Regions from separate parts of the Pseudoalteromonas sp. MelDa3 genome, predicted to be linked through region 1. Evidence: riboswitches for the same ligand, from Rfam matches in the RefSeq annotation. Region 1 holds a riboswitch; the other holds the start of a gene.
What was found. A riboswitch is a leader RNA that binds a small molecule or an ion and turns the genes downstream of it on or off. The one in region 1 is predicted to bind lysine.
Positions count from the first base shown of each region.

Region 1 (5,946 bases):
TGTTATTGGGCGCGCAAATAGAGCTGCTTTTATCAAGCGGGATCACACATTTTGCATAGCCTGCGGTGTTAAGTAGGGCGAGTTTACTTAGTCCGTATAGATTTTTCATTCCTCGTCCTCTGTAATATAGGTTTCTTCGTTTACTTCCATGAGTGCATCTATGTAGCGGTGAATTGGCGCTTGTAGCATAAAGCCGCCTTCTACTTCACGGGCTAAACCTAAGCGCACCATGCGCAGGTAAACGTCTTTGCGCAAATCAGATCCCGAAAATATCTCAAGCTGATCAAACAAATGTTTGTTAATTTGCACCAGCGTTTGCATAAGCTCTAAATCGTTTACGTCGTCAAACAATGCGCGCATTGGGTCTTTACCCGTATTGGCGTAGTGCTCAATTAAAATGTAAATGGTGAGTGCGATAGCACGAGATATTTTGCCCATATTGGGTGTGCTTTCGTCGCTACCAAAATAATAAAAGCCACGGCTATCGCGTTTTAAATCGTGACCTAGGGCGGTAAATAGGGCGGTGTAGTCTTCTATGTGTTGGTCAAGCTCTTGCCACATTACGTTGTCTTGCTCGCAAATGTGATAACCCGCTACTAATTTTTTATTAATGGCTTGTAGATGAGTTAGCTCGTTTAAGTTTATGTGTGTTGTAGTGGTTTCTATCATAAGAGTTATTTACCTGCCTTTGAATCTGGCTGAGGCTCTGAATTAAATGGATATAAAGAAAAGTGCTGACCGGCAATTTTTACGCGGGCTTTTTCATCACTTTGAATTATTTTAATATCGCTGTCGCTAACTAATTTTTGATACAAAAATAGCATTTCGTCGGCATCGAGATCTGGGTAGCTTTCGTCTAAAAATTGCAGCAAGGGCTGTGGCTTTTTGCGTTTTTTATTAAAGCGCTTAGCAAAGCTGGTTTTAACATCGTTGTAGTCAGGAATATTAGGCGTAACAAATGCAGGCACGTCTTGTTGATCTGGCAATTGGTATTCTTCGTGTTCAAATTCAACCAAGCTTGCCATGTAAGCCACGATATGGCGTTGCTGACCAAGCGAATATCGCTGCGCGTCGCTTACAAAATGTGGTTGCACAGCACTTAGCATATTGTCTACGCCATTTTTACGTACAAGCCCAAGTACTTTGGCTGCTTGGCGAGTAATTAAGTTATTACGGCGTAGCTCCTCACGTAGTGGCATAAGCATGTCGGCACTTTTACGTAAGCTTTCTCGACCCACTAAATGCATTTCGAGTATACGGGTACGTAATTGCTCCAACATGCGTTTGTCGTTGTACGCTTTACCTGAGTGCTCAATGTGCAGTATTTGCTTACTTATTTGCTCTTCAATGAGGGTAAAACACGCATGAAATTCACCGCGAATATCAACCATTTCAAGCATTGGCTCTATGTATTCGTCAAACGCTTCTATTACCGCTTTATAACGCTTTTGCAGCGATTGCACCGCATTATTAGATTTAGCTTGTTCAACAATATTTAAGATAGCGTTTTCGTTGTGTGCGTATAGCTTCATTATTTTACGCACCCGATCATCCATAATGCGGCTGTAGCGGCGTAAATCGTCAAAGTCTTCTATTTCGCCAGCGTTATCTAGGCGGTTACCTAAACGAGCCAGGTCCTCTACTAATACGCTAATTTCTTGTGCTAAACCTAAATGCTCTTCTTGCAGTAAAAAAGTAGCAAAATCAGCAATGGCACGATTTATTTCAAGTTGAGAGGATTTAGCCAGTGGGATTAAAATATCTTGGTTTAACAAACGATTTGTTTCTTTATAAATGCGTTCGTTTGACCACATAGGCTGCTTTTGCTTAATCGCGTTTTGTACGTCTTTTAGGCTAAAGTCAGCCATTTTAAAACGTTTAAATAATAGCTCTAATACACCCCAATGTTCGGTTATGGTGTTTAGCAGCTTTTTAGCTGGGATCATAAGAGGTTACAACATCCTAGTATTTTATTATTGAGTTCTTTTAGAAGACTCATTATTACGTATTTTTAATTAACCTTGTCTGTATATAGTATTCGTTTTTAAGACCATTTAATAATAGTTTTTGCATAGAGGCAGTGCTAAAATTCGCGCCGAAAATAGGCACATGAAATGGAATGTTATTTGTGTGTTCTTTAAAACTATATCAAAGGTTGTTTAACTACCATGGTTTCCTCGATTATTCTAACCCTGATAGCGATTGCATTTTTACTGATCGTTATAGAAGATATAATCCATGTCAATAAAGCTAAAACCACGCTGTTTTTTGGTACGCTTTGCTGGATTCTTCTTTTTATATACCCTCTACACGGGCAAAGCCCCGATACGATTCAACACCTTTTAAATGAAAATATTTTAGAAATTGCCTCTCTATGGCTATTTTTAATGGCTGCAATGACCTTTGTCGCGTATTTAAATTCAAAGGGGTTTATAGAAAACATTGTGCACCGCGTTATGCCAAAAAGTATTAGCGAAAAAAAGCTCATGTTTTTGGTGGGTGGTTTTGCATTTTTGTTTTCGTCGATTTCAGACAACGTAACAGCTACGCTTATATCGCTCGCGGTTGTTATGTCGTTAAAACTTGAACCTAAAAAGCTCATTAAATACGCCACGCTTATTGTGTTTGGGGTTAACTCAGGTGGGGTATCGCTAATAACAGGTGACGTAACCACACTAATGATATTTTTAGATGGCAAAGTAACCATTGCTCATTTATTACTACTTATAGCGCCAGCACTTGCAAGCGTTATGCTGCTAGCCGCGCTACTGTCTATCGGTATGAAAGGGCGTGTTGAATTTGCTGGTGCAGGTAAAACCCGCATTGAAAAAACCGACATTACCATTGCTGTTATATTTTTATCTACTGTAATTAGCACACTTACGCTGAGTGTAATTTACAGCGTACCGCCTTTACTCACCTTTTTGTTTGGCTTATCAGTCATGTTTTTAGTAGCGCAATTTTTAATGCGCAAAAAAGACATAAACAAAGACATAATCGATTTTGTTCGCGATATAGAATACGACACGTTATTGTTTTTTGTAGGTGTACTTTTACTTGTAGGCGCACTTAAAGAAATTGGTATGTTGAGTAAATTTACCGACCTATATACGGTAATGGCACCTGAATACGCAAACTACTTAATGGGCATATTATCAGCAGGGGTCGATAACGTACCGCTTACTGCTGCTTTATTAAAAGCCGATATAGTAATGAGCCAACAACATTGGTTGTCGTTTACGTATGCCACGGGCGTGGGCGGTTCAATGCTTATCATTGGGTCGGCTGCGGGCATTATTGCCATGAGCAAAGTTAAAGCGCTTACCTTTATGAGCTACTTGCGTTTATCGCTGCATTTATTAATTTGCTACACCGTAGGTTATGCAGGCTCGTATTACATGGGCAGTTTTATCTAATTTAAGTGTTATTAATTATTAAAACGCTTGACAGCTAGACGTCTAAACGATAACTTTCAAAGCCCCGCTACTTAGCGGGGTTTTGTTTTATTAGCCACTGGTTAATAAAGCATTCAGAAGAGGTGCGATACTTAGGTACTTAATGTTAGGCGACGAAAGCCAATGATCATTAAGGAGGGAAGTACTCGCCGAGGAAAATAATGGTACGTCGTCATTGTTTTTCGGTTTATGGGGCTGAATCCTCAAAACTGTCACCAATATAGGTGGAGAGCTTCTGGCAGTGGACTTATCTTCAAGCATTCCTTTGCCAAGTTCTTCTTGTTTTATTGCGGTTTGGATACCGCGAAAGGAGACTAAATGACTACCCAATCAGCGCCACAAACAGTGCCACAAACAGAGTTAAGCGCAAAATCAGATTACATCGTTGCCAAATTTGGCGGAACCAGTGTTGCAAATTTTGAAGCGATGAGTCGCTGTAGCGAAATTATTGTTGCAGATAAAAGCGTACGTATTGTTGCCGTGAGCGCCAGTGCCGGCGTAACTAACCATTTAGTTGCACTGTGTAAATCAAGTATTACCCCAAGTGAGCGCCAAGAACACATAAACGGCGTGCTTGCTATTCAGCAAACTATTTTAGATGAGTTATCGCTAGATGCCGATTTAGCGGTTGGTTTTAACGAAACCCTAAAAGCATTTCAAACATTGGCTCAAGAGTCACTAACTACCGATCAGCAACACGATGAGCTACTTAGCTTTGGTGAGCGTTTGTCGTCATATTTGTTTGCTCAGGTGCTGCGTTTACAAGGCTTAAATGCCGATCGCTTTGATGTACGCAAGGTGCTTAAAACCGACAGCCAATTTGGTAAAGCAACGCCTAATGTTGCAGCTACAGCGCAAGCTGCTAAAGAATTCTTAATTCCGTTATTAGATGAGCAAGTAATTGTTACTCAGGGCTTTATTGGCAGTGATGAATACGGCCAAACAACAACGCTTGGACGTGGTGGTTCTGACTATAGCGCTGCACTTTTAGCTGAAGCAATTAACGCTAAAAGCGTGCATATTTGGACCGACGTAGTTGGCATTTTTAGCACCGACCCGCGTTTGTGCGCAAAAGCGACGCCTATTGCACGTTTAAGCTTTGACGAAGCCGCCGAAATGGCGACCTTTGGCGCAAAAGTATTGCACCCAGCGACTATTTTACCAGCAAGCCGGAGCCACATTAACGTGTTTGTAGGTTCTAGCCGCGAGCCAGAGCGTGGCGGTACATGGATTGAGCGCGAAAAATCGCAGCAACCAGGCATACGCGCAGTAACGCAACGTAAAAACCAAATATTGCTTACGCTTAAAAGCCCAGAAATGCTACTCGCTAGTGGCTTTTTAGCACGCGTATTTACACTATTAAGTGAATACAATATATCGGTAGATTTGGTAACCACATCTGAAATTAGCGTAGCTATAACACTTGATAACGCGCAAAACGCCTCGCGCCCAGAGCTCGATCAAGAATGCCTAGATAAGCTTGCAGAGTTTTGCCATGTTTCGGTAGAAAACAACCTAACATTGGTGGCACTTATTGGCTCTGAGATTCAATTACGCCAACACGAAATGAACTTAATGAGTGTACTAAAAGACTTTAACATTCGATTAATTTGTCACGGTGCAAGTAAACACAACCTGTGCTTTTTAGTAGAGCAAACTGAGTCAGATAACGTAGTACAGTCTATTCATAGCCGTTTATTAGAAAATGATTTTGCTGCGTAAGTAATCGTTATTCAAGAAAATTACCTAGTAAAATCACTTAACAAAGTCAGTTAATAAAAAGCATCGCCAGTCGGTGCTTTTTTTATGCACCACACTCACATCAAAACAAACATTACTGTCACTGCTATCAACTACAGTAACGCGATTACTGCAAGCACTCAGCTTTGCACTATGTAATTCGTCAAACACATTGGGGCTAAGTAATTTTGCAATAGGGCGGCTGGTGGCTTTAGCAAGTGACTCTTTTAATGTCCAAATTCTAAAAAACGTATCTGCTTGGGCTTGGGTATTAGTGGGCTTGGTGATAAGTGTAATTTCATCATTATGGTAAAAATGCTTAGCGAGCTTTTCAAATGGGCGCTTTAGGCTTACTTTTTCAATATCAAAACCAAACTCACTTTTATCAAAATTTAGCGCGACCCCAATCAAACCATGCGAGTGCGAAATACAGGTATTAATAACATCACCATTTACGTGTATTTGCAGCTTTGAGCTTGCCTCGTCAAATTCGGTATTCATTTTATTAAGGGCTACGTGCGCATGTTGCGGCTGCGCTACTTTAATAAGGTGTTTTAACAATAACCGCGTCGCTAAATACTCTTGCTTAGCTTGCACTCTTTTACGGCGGTTTATAATAGTTAATTCAAATGGGCTTAAGCAATTGGGCAAATTAAAGTCACTAAGCTCAAGTGTTTTAGCATTAAATAATAAAATACTGTTACTCGCTAAAGACAAATTTGCCAATTGAGTTGAAGTAATACTCAAGGTA
Region 1 covers NZ_PJBR01000130.1:22-5,967, reverse strand. Annotated here, with positions in the region: partial or broken gene CXF89_RS17780 (ATPase) at 1-109, opposite strand, end outside; gene CXF89_RS17775 (condensin complex protein MksE) at 106-669, opposite strand; gene CXF89_RS17770 (hypothetical protein) at 675-1,946, opposite strand; gene nhaD (sodium:proton antiporter NhaD) at 2,169-3,416, shown strand; lysine riboswitch at 3,526-3,698, shown strand; gene lysC (lysine-sensitive aspartokinase 3) at 3,774-5,177, shown strand; partial or broken gene CXF89_RS17755 (4'-phosphopantetheinyl transferase family protein) at 5,211-5,946, opposite strand, start outside.

Region 2 (8,803 bases), on a different contig from region 1:
GATTTTTGATTGCAACCAATTGGGTTGGCATAGGGTACTAATGTAATATCGCCATTAAGATTAAGGTGTTTTAATTGCTCAAGTAGCTGAAAAATAACCGCGTTACCTTGCACTTCAGCGCCATGCATATTGGCCTGAATATAAACACTAGGTCCTGTGCCATCGCCTTTTAAGCGATAAACAGGAATTGTAAGTGGTAAGCCGTTTGCAACTTCCCCTACTACAATGTTCTCTTGGCTGATGTGGGTTGTATTACTCATAGTTATTACCTTAAATAATGACTGGCATTTTCAGCTTGGCGAACACAGGTAAGCTCACCGTTTTGCAGGGTATACTCGGCAGCTAGCTCGTGGCATAAAAAATACGGCATACTTTCGGTAAAGCCGTAAGCACCGCATTGGCTAAACACTAGCCAGTCGTGCTCATTTAAATCGCTTGGTAGGTTATGCTCACCCAAGCAATCAAGCGCGGTACAAAGCGGCCCGTATAAAGTGACCGCTTGAGTTTTTGCATTGGACTCGCGCAGTAACGCAGCAGGGAAATCTTGACTGGTAACAGCGGGGCGCAATAGGTGATTTATACCGCCGGTTAAAATGACTTGTTCTTGATTGTAGTTTTGTTTGCGTTCGACTACTGGGTTGGCGTAATGACCGTATTCGCCAACGGCATAGCGACCAAGCTCCATCCACAACTCTTCTACACCCGCATCACTTTTAATTTTAGCGAGCGCAGCTATTAAATCATCCCAATCAAGCGTTGCTTCATTTTGTGTATAAGGAATACCTAAACCGCCACCTAAATCTAAAACTTTAAGATTGATGTTTAAATCGCTGGCAAGTTGGCTAAGTGGTGCAATCATTTGTGACCACAATTCGCTTAGCTTTTGCGTGCTAAGCATGTTGCCCCACTGAAAAATATGTAAGCCGTCAAACTTAAGTGTAGGGTAGTCGGTTACATTGAGTGCTTGCCACTCATCACAACCCAAACCAAACGGCGTAAGGCTGTCGCCGCCCAGTGGGTTTTTTTCATCTTCAGGCCAGCGTAATTGCACTCGCAGTAATACTTGTAACTGCGTATTTTGTAGTTGCGCTTGTTGGTTTAACCAACGTACTTGATTGAGGCTTTCGGCTACGAATATACGTACTCCGCGCTCAATAAAGTGTTTAATTTGTTTAGGGCTTTTTGCAGGCCCTGTGTTGAGCACGCGCTGTGAGCTAATACCTTGTGCTAGCACTTGCTCAAGCTCACCTTTACTTGCTACGTCAAAATTAAAGCCAGCGCTGTCTAAGCTTTGAATAATTTTAGACAGTGGATTTGCTTTTACCGCGTACCACAGTTTTACATCGGTTTGCGCAACTAAACGTGCAAGATGCGCGTTTAGTTGATCTAGGTCGTAAACAAAAAAAGGTGTATCAAGTTGTTGTGTAATTGTATTTACAGCGGTTTTGATAGGCGTGCTCAAAAAGCTCATTATCGTAAAACCTCTTCAAGCAATAATGATGCATCGCTTTTTTCGTCGCGGTATTTAACTATTAACGCACACGACATGCTTAGGCCTTGCTCGCGCGCCCACTCGTTTGAAGCAGGGCGAGAGCCCGGTATTACAATGGCATATTCTGGGATTGGCTCGCCTTTATCAAGTTGGCGCTCGTTTACGCAGTCGTATACCGGAATAGTTGCTGATAAACGCACGCCTGGGGCAAGTACTGCGCCTTTTTTAATAACTACACCTTCAACAATAATACAGCCAGCGCCAATAAAGGCGTCGTCTTCTACAACTACTGGGCTTGCACCAATTGGCTCAAGTACACCACCAAGCTGCACTGCAGCACTTAAATGTACGTTTTTACCTACTTGTGCACACGAGCCAACTAATGCGTGGCTATCTACCATTGTGCCTTCGTCGATATATGCACCAATGTTTACATACGCTGGTGGCATAATAATCGTGCCTTTAGCAACATAAGCACCACGGCGAACACTAGAGCCACCCGGCACCATACGTACGCCATCGTCAGTACTAAATTCTTGCGGAGCTAAGTTATGCTTATCAACAAAACCACCGGCAAACTCAGTATTAGTGCCATTTTTAAAGGCATCCAAAATGCCTTGTTTTACTTCTACGTTAGCTTGCCATTGGCCGCTTTCGTTTTGTGATGCTGCGCGTACTGCGCCCGATTCTAAATTATTTAATAGTTCTAACCAGCTCATTATAAAAACCTGTATTTAATGCCAAGATAAAATGGTGTTGTTTGCAGTTGTGATGCAATCGGTTTGAGTTAACTCAAGGTGTGTTAAAGGTGGACGAAGTTGCGGGCTGCTTAAGCGACCTTGCAAATGCATCAATACCTTTACGGGAATAGGGTTTGCAACAGCAAATAGGCTATTAATAGCGCTTGACCACTGGGCAAATAAATTAGGGTGTTGACCACTTAAGCTGCGTTTAACAAACTCGTGAGTTTGTGCGGGCCATGCATTTGCAGCTACCGACACTAACCCTTTTGCGCCAGCTTGAGCAAAATAAGGCATTAGCGCATCGTCGCCACTAAAAATAGCTAAATTAGGTGCAGCTTGGCGATAAGCTTCAAACTGAGCAATGCTGCCGCTCGCTTCTTTTAACGCCCATAAATTTTTATTATTTTGTAAGTTTTGAATTGTTGCCGTTGGAATGCTAACAGCACTTCGACCCGGTACGTTATAAAGCATACACGGGTGAACACTTGCATTAAGTAGGCTTTCAAACCAATGAGTTTGACCTATAGCGCCAGGCTTTGCATAAAGCGGTGAGCCAAGTAAAAAGCTATGAATTGGGAGTGTATTACAGTAGTTAACCCACTCAATTTGTTGCTTTAAGTTACTACCGCCCACAGCAACCATGAGTGGTACTGCTGGTTTTAGCTGGCATACGTGTTCAACAATGGCTTGTTGCTCTTTTAGTGTTAGTGCTAAACCTTCGCCCGTGCTGCCAAGTAGTAAAATACCGTTATGCGCTGCTTCTTGATTGCTAACCAGTTTAGTTAACGTGTTGTAGTCAACATCGCCGTGTTGATCAAATGGCGTTACGAGCGCGGTCCACAATGAGTAGTCGTTTAAATTGAAGTTGTTGATCATCTCTCACGAACTTATAATTTGTACCAACTTTATTAAAAGCGTGATCATTTTAGCGATAACTAATTTAATGCAATTGGTATTATTCGAAGAGTTAAAAAGCTTTATGGAAGGAGCCGCATTAACGTCGTTCGAACTAATAATTCGAAGAGCGAATGGGCTTAAAATAATAGGGCGCACGGCCTTAATATTTAAGACCAGAAGCTCTCCACCAAACTAATAAGCTGCTTTTATAAGCAGCTATTGGTGACAGTCGCTAGGGTTCAACCTAGTCGCCCGAAATAAACACCTCGCAAAAGTGGTTACTTCTCGGCGTTAATTCCCCTCACGTATGCTCACTGGAGTTTGCGCTCCTAACATACGCTACCTGAATAACGCACCTCTTCTAGCCCTTTACACCTGTTTGTAGAGTAAAAACTTACAAACCTGTGCAATTTAAATAGGGTAATTACGGCGATTAAAGCATTTTAGCCGTCTAGGTGTCAAGCGACTAAATGCATATTCATTCATCCATAATGGGAGTGGTTACGTATTGGGTGCTTTTCTCGTACACTAGCAATATAAGTAGTGAGGTATTTAATTAGTATGGAAAAATTTAGCGATATTTATAAGCGAGCGGTAGAGCGAAAAGGCTCCGAAAAAATGCTTAAGTTATTACTTGCAAAACCGCTATCTAAAAAACAACTAAGCACGTTAAGTGACGACGATTGGCTTGAGGAATTTACTCGAAAAGTATTTCAAAGCGGCTTTTATTGGTCAGTCATTAATAATAAGTGGCCAGGCTTTAGAGAGGTTTTTTGGGATTTTAGCGTTGATAAGTTATTAATGATGCCACCTGATATGCTGGAACAAAAAGCAACGGATGAGCGAATCGTTCGTAACTATAAAAAAGTAAAAACAATTACCGAAAATGCTTACATGATCCACGAAATAGCAGGGGAACATGGCAGTTTTAGCCAGTTTGTCGCTAATTGGCCAGCAGACGATATTATTGGTTTATGGGCGTATTTAAAAAAACATGGTTCGCGTTTAGGCGGAAATACAGGACCTTATGCGCTACGAGCACTTGGTAAAGATACTTTTTTACTATCACGCGATGTAGAGAATTACTTACGTGCTCGTAAAATTATAGACGGCGGCTTACAAACTAAAAAATCACTGAGTGCTGCCCAAGCTTTTTTTAATGAAATGCAAAAGCAAAGCGGCTTAAGTATGCAAGAGTTAAGTTTAATTGTTGCTTATGGCGTTGGTGACAACCGTGTTGGTATAAGTCAGCAATAATAGGAATTACCATGAAATTAGTGCCAAGATACACAGACATTACGGAAAACTTTGCGATAGAAGATTTCCCTGCAAGTGTTGCCTTTCCTCAGTTATTACTGTGGAACGAGAGCTTAGCAAAAGAGTTTAATATTAACGTTGCAGCTGATTTGCGTGCTAGCACTTTTAGCGGTAACGAAAAACAGGCGATTCTTGCAGTAGCACTTGGTTACTCTGGGCACCAATTTGGACATTTTTCACCACGTTTAGGCGATGGGCGAGCGCATTTACTGGGCGCTATTAATGATGATAAAAACCAGTTGTGGGATATTCAATTAAAAGGCTCTGGTGCTACTCCTTACTCAAGAGGGGGAGATGGGCGTTGTGCACTTGGTCCTGCTATTCGTGAATACGTAATGAGCGAGGCAATGCATGCACTAGGCATTAAAACCACACGCTGCTTAGCGGTTGTTGGTAGTGGTGAAACGGTTTATCGTAATCCGCCACAAGCGGGCGCCATAGTGACTCGTTTAGCAACGAGCCATATTCGTGTTGGCTCGTTTCAATATTTAGCGACGCAAGGCGATGTTGAAGGACTTAAAAATTTAGCCGATTTAGCTATAGAGCGACACTACCCAGAAATAACAGATACAGGATCGCAGCGCTATTTAGCATTTTTAGGCGCTGTGATTAAAAACCAAGTTAAGCTAGTTGTGAGCTGGATGCGTGTTGGCTTTATTCACGGAGTAATGAATACCGATAATACGCTAGTAAGCGGAGAAACCATTGATTACGGCCCGTGTGCCATGATGAATAGCTTTGACTTTGATACTGTATTTAGCTCTATCGACAAACAAGGTCGGTATGCATTTGGTAATCAACCTAATATAGCTAACTGGAACTGTGCTCGTTTAGCTGAGAGTTTAATACTGCTTATCAGCGATGATGACGAACAAGCTGTTTCGTTAATGACGCCATACATTAATAGCTTTGCTGAGCAATTTAATACTGAGTTTACGGCTATGTGGGCACAAAAACTGGGTTTAAATGAATCTTGCAATAGTAGTGGCGAGTTAATCGCAGAGTTGTTAACACTATTAAAAGATAACCAGCTCGATTACACCAATACTTTTGATGCGCTTACTGAATCCTTAAAAGAAGAAGTAGTAATACCAGAGTCGCTAATTGAATGGAGAGCTAAGTGGGTAAGCTTAACCGACGATAATAGTTATGAAGTAATGAGAACTGCAAATCCTCGTGTAATACCGCGTAATCATGTGATCGAAGAAATAATTGCACAATATAACGCTACTGGGTCTAGTGAGTTGCTACAGCGCTTTATAAAAATAGCCAGTAACCCGTATTCTGACAGTGAAAAATTATCAGAATTTCAAGCTACGCCGATAAATGAGAATGATTACCAGACTTTTTGTGGTACTTAACTCTTAACTTTAAATATAACCACATGATTAAAAAGAGTCATTTTTTAATCAAACATGCGCATATATCTAGGGGAATGTTAATTCTGGTGGTATTATGCGCCGAATTAAAGCCAAGCAATGTTTCTTTGCATTTACATTTATAAGTGCATTTAATTTAATTGCTCTTACATTCCTTGCTAAGTACTAATTTACAAAAAACTACTATATTTATTTTTCAATAAAGTTTTAATTTCGCCTATAGTAAGTGGATGTGTGTTGTGACTGGGCATAGAAAAAAGTTATAAACTTTATTTTTCGTTAAGTATTGATTAACAAAGGCTCAGTTAGTCTATATAAAACTGATTGAGCTAGTATCGATTAGCTACAATTTAAAATTGTTCAAATGGGAAGAAAACAATGAAATTAAAATCACTTACAATTGCAATCGCGTTGGCTGCAACTAGCGCATCTACATTCGCTGCTGATAAAGAAGAAGGTTTCTACATTGGCGCATTTGGCGACTACTATGACGCATCTTGGAAAAACATGCGTGCTCAAGCTGGTCTTGACGTAAATGAATCAACTGGCTGGGGTGTTGAAGCCGGTTACCGTTTCAGTGATTACTGGAGCGCACGTCTTGAATATGCAGATATGGATTTTAATGCTTTTGATAAAGTTGCTGGCAACCGCAACAGTATTGATGGCGAGCGTTACGGTATTGATGCTCTTTACCATTTAAATGGTGGTCCTTTCTACGGTCTTTTCGGTATTAAAGAAATGGACGTAGTAGATGACAACACATTCTTAAATGCAGGTGTTGGTTACCAACATTTCATTACAGATGGCTTATTTGTAAATGCTGAAACAGCTGTATACCAAGGTCTTGACCGTGGCTACACAGATGTAGGCGCTAAAATTGGTATTAACTACTTATTCGGCCAAAATTCAGCTCCTGTAGAGCCAGTTAAACCAGCTCCAGAAATTGTTGAAGTAGCTGTAGCTCCTACAGATAGCGACAACGACAACATTGCTGATGCAGATGATAAGTGTGCTAACACACCTATGACTGATGCAGTTGATGGCACTGGTTGTACTTTATATGAAGATAAAGAAGTAACTGTAAGCTTATTAGTGACTTTCCCTAACAATGCTTCAGCAGTATCTACTCAGTACTTAAACGATATTGAAAAAGTATCTGCATTCTTAAAAGAGTACCCAGATACAACAGTACTTTTAGAAGGTCACACTTCTTCTGTAGGTAAAGCAACTTACAACAAATGGTTATCTAAAAAACGTGCTGATGCAGTAGCTAAGCAATTAGTTTCTGATGGCATTGCTAAAGACCGTATTACTACAGTTGGTTTAGGTGAAGAGCGTCTTAAAAATGATGCAAACACTAAAGCTGCAAACGCAGAAAACCGCCGTGTAGAAGCGCATATCAAAACTATCAAAAACGTTAAAGTTTTACGTTAATTAAATAGTTTGTAATAAAAACCCAGCCAAGTGCTGGGTTTTTTTATGCCTGTAATAAATTAATATTGGTTAATGGTAATGATTCTTACTTAACAAGTATTCATGAAAATAGTTTTTACTACAACCACTATTCATAGTATTTATAATCGGTATAATCAGTTGCGTAACTGGATGGATTTTCATCTATCCATAAAAGCTTTATAATTACGCGTTAGAATACTATAAGTATTGGGTAACTTATTTGCGCTTGAAGCGCTACCGGATACTTTCACGTCACCAAGAGGGCAATATTGTGCTACAAGAATATCGTAAACACGTAGAAGAACGTGCCGCGTTAGGTATCGTACCAGCGCCATTAGATGCTCAGCAAACTGCTGATCTTATTGAATTAATCAAAACTCCACCTGCAGGTGAAGAAGAATTCATTTTAGATTTGTTCATTCAGCGTATACCAGCAGGTGTTGATGATGCTGCTTATATTAAAGCGGGCTTCTTAGCAGCTGTAGCTAAAGGTGAAACTAATTCTCCACTTGTTTCTAAAGAAAAAGCGGCAGAATTATTAGGTACAATGTTGGGCGGTTACAATATCGCACCAATGATTGACCTACTTGATGACGAAACACTTGCACCAATCGTAGTTAAAGGCCTTTCAAATACATTACTTATGTTTGATGCGTTTTACGATGTAGAAGAAAAAGCAAAAGCAGGTAATACATTCGCTAAGCAAATTATTGAGTCTTGGGCAAATGCAGAATGGTTTACTAATAAACCAGCTGTTGCTGAAAAGATTTCAGTTACTGTATTTAAAGTAACTGGCGAAACAAATACTGATGACTTGTCTCCTGCACCAGATGCATGGTCTCGTCCAGATATCCCACTTCATGCTTTAGCAATGCTAAAAATTGAACGCGATGGTATTACACCTGATAAAGCGGGCGAAGTTGGTCCAATTACTCAGATTGAAGAATTAAAAACTAAAGGTTTACCACTTGCTTACGTAGGTGATGTTGTTGGTACGGGTTCTTCTCGTAAGTCTGCAACTAACTCTGTACTTTGGTTTATGGGCGATGATATCCCGTTTGTACCAAACAAGCGTGTTGGCGGTGTATGTCTAGGTAATAAAATTGCTCCAATCTTCTTCAACACAATGGAAGATTCAGGCGCATTACCAATCGAATTAAATGTTGATGAACTCAACATGGGCGAGCAAATCGATATTTATCCGTACGAAGGTGTTGTTAAGCAACATGGTACTGATAAAGTGATTTCTACTTTTGAGCTTAAATCTGATGTGATTTTAGATGAAGTTCGTGCTGGTGGTCGTATTCCACTAATCATCGGTCGTGGTTTAACTGATAAAGCGCGTACATCTCTTGGCTTAGGCGCAACTGATACATTTAAAGTACCAACAGCAACAGAAGTTTCTGATAAAGGCTTCACACTAGCGCAAAAAATGGTTGGTAAAGCATGTAACGTTGCAGGTATTCGCCCAGGTCAGTACTGTGAGCCTAAAATGACAACTGTTGGTTCGCAAGATACAA
Region 2 covers NZ_PJBR01000009.1:89,138-97,940, reverse strand. Annotated here, with positions in the region: gene CXF89_RS03650 (succinylglutamate desuccinylase/aspartoacylase family protein) at 1-260, opposite strand, end outside; gene CXF89_RS03645 (PLP-dependent decarboxylase) at 266-1,471, opposite strand; gene CXF89_RS03640 (2,3,4,5-tetrahydropyridine-2,6-dicarboxylate N-succinyltransferase) at 1,471-2,211, opposite strand; gene dapA (4-hydroxy-tetrahydrodipicolinate synthase) at 2,227-3,111, opposite strand; lysine riboswitch at 3,302-3,501, opposite strand; gene CXF89_RS03630 (DNA-3-methyladenine glycosylase I) at 3,694-4,389, shown strand; gene CXF89_RS03625 (protein adenylyltransferase SelO) at 4,401-5,810, shown strand; gene CXF89_RS03620 (OmpA family protein) at 6,207-7,262, shown strand; gene acnB (bifunctional aconitate hydratase 2/2-methylisocitrate dehydratase) at 7,555-8,803, shown strand, end outside.
Region 2: it holds a riboswitch for lysine, as region 1 does, so the genes downstream of both, dapA (4-hydroxy-tetrahydrodipicolinate synthase) here and lysC (lysine-sensitive aspartokinase 3) in region 1, are expected to answer to the same signal.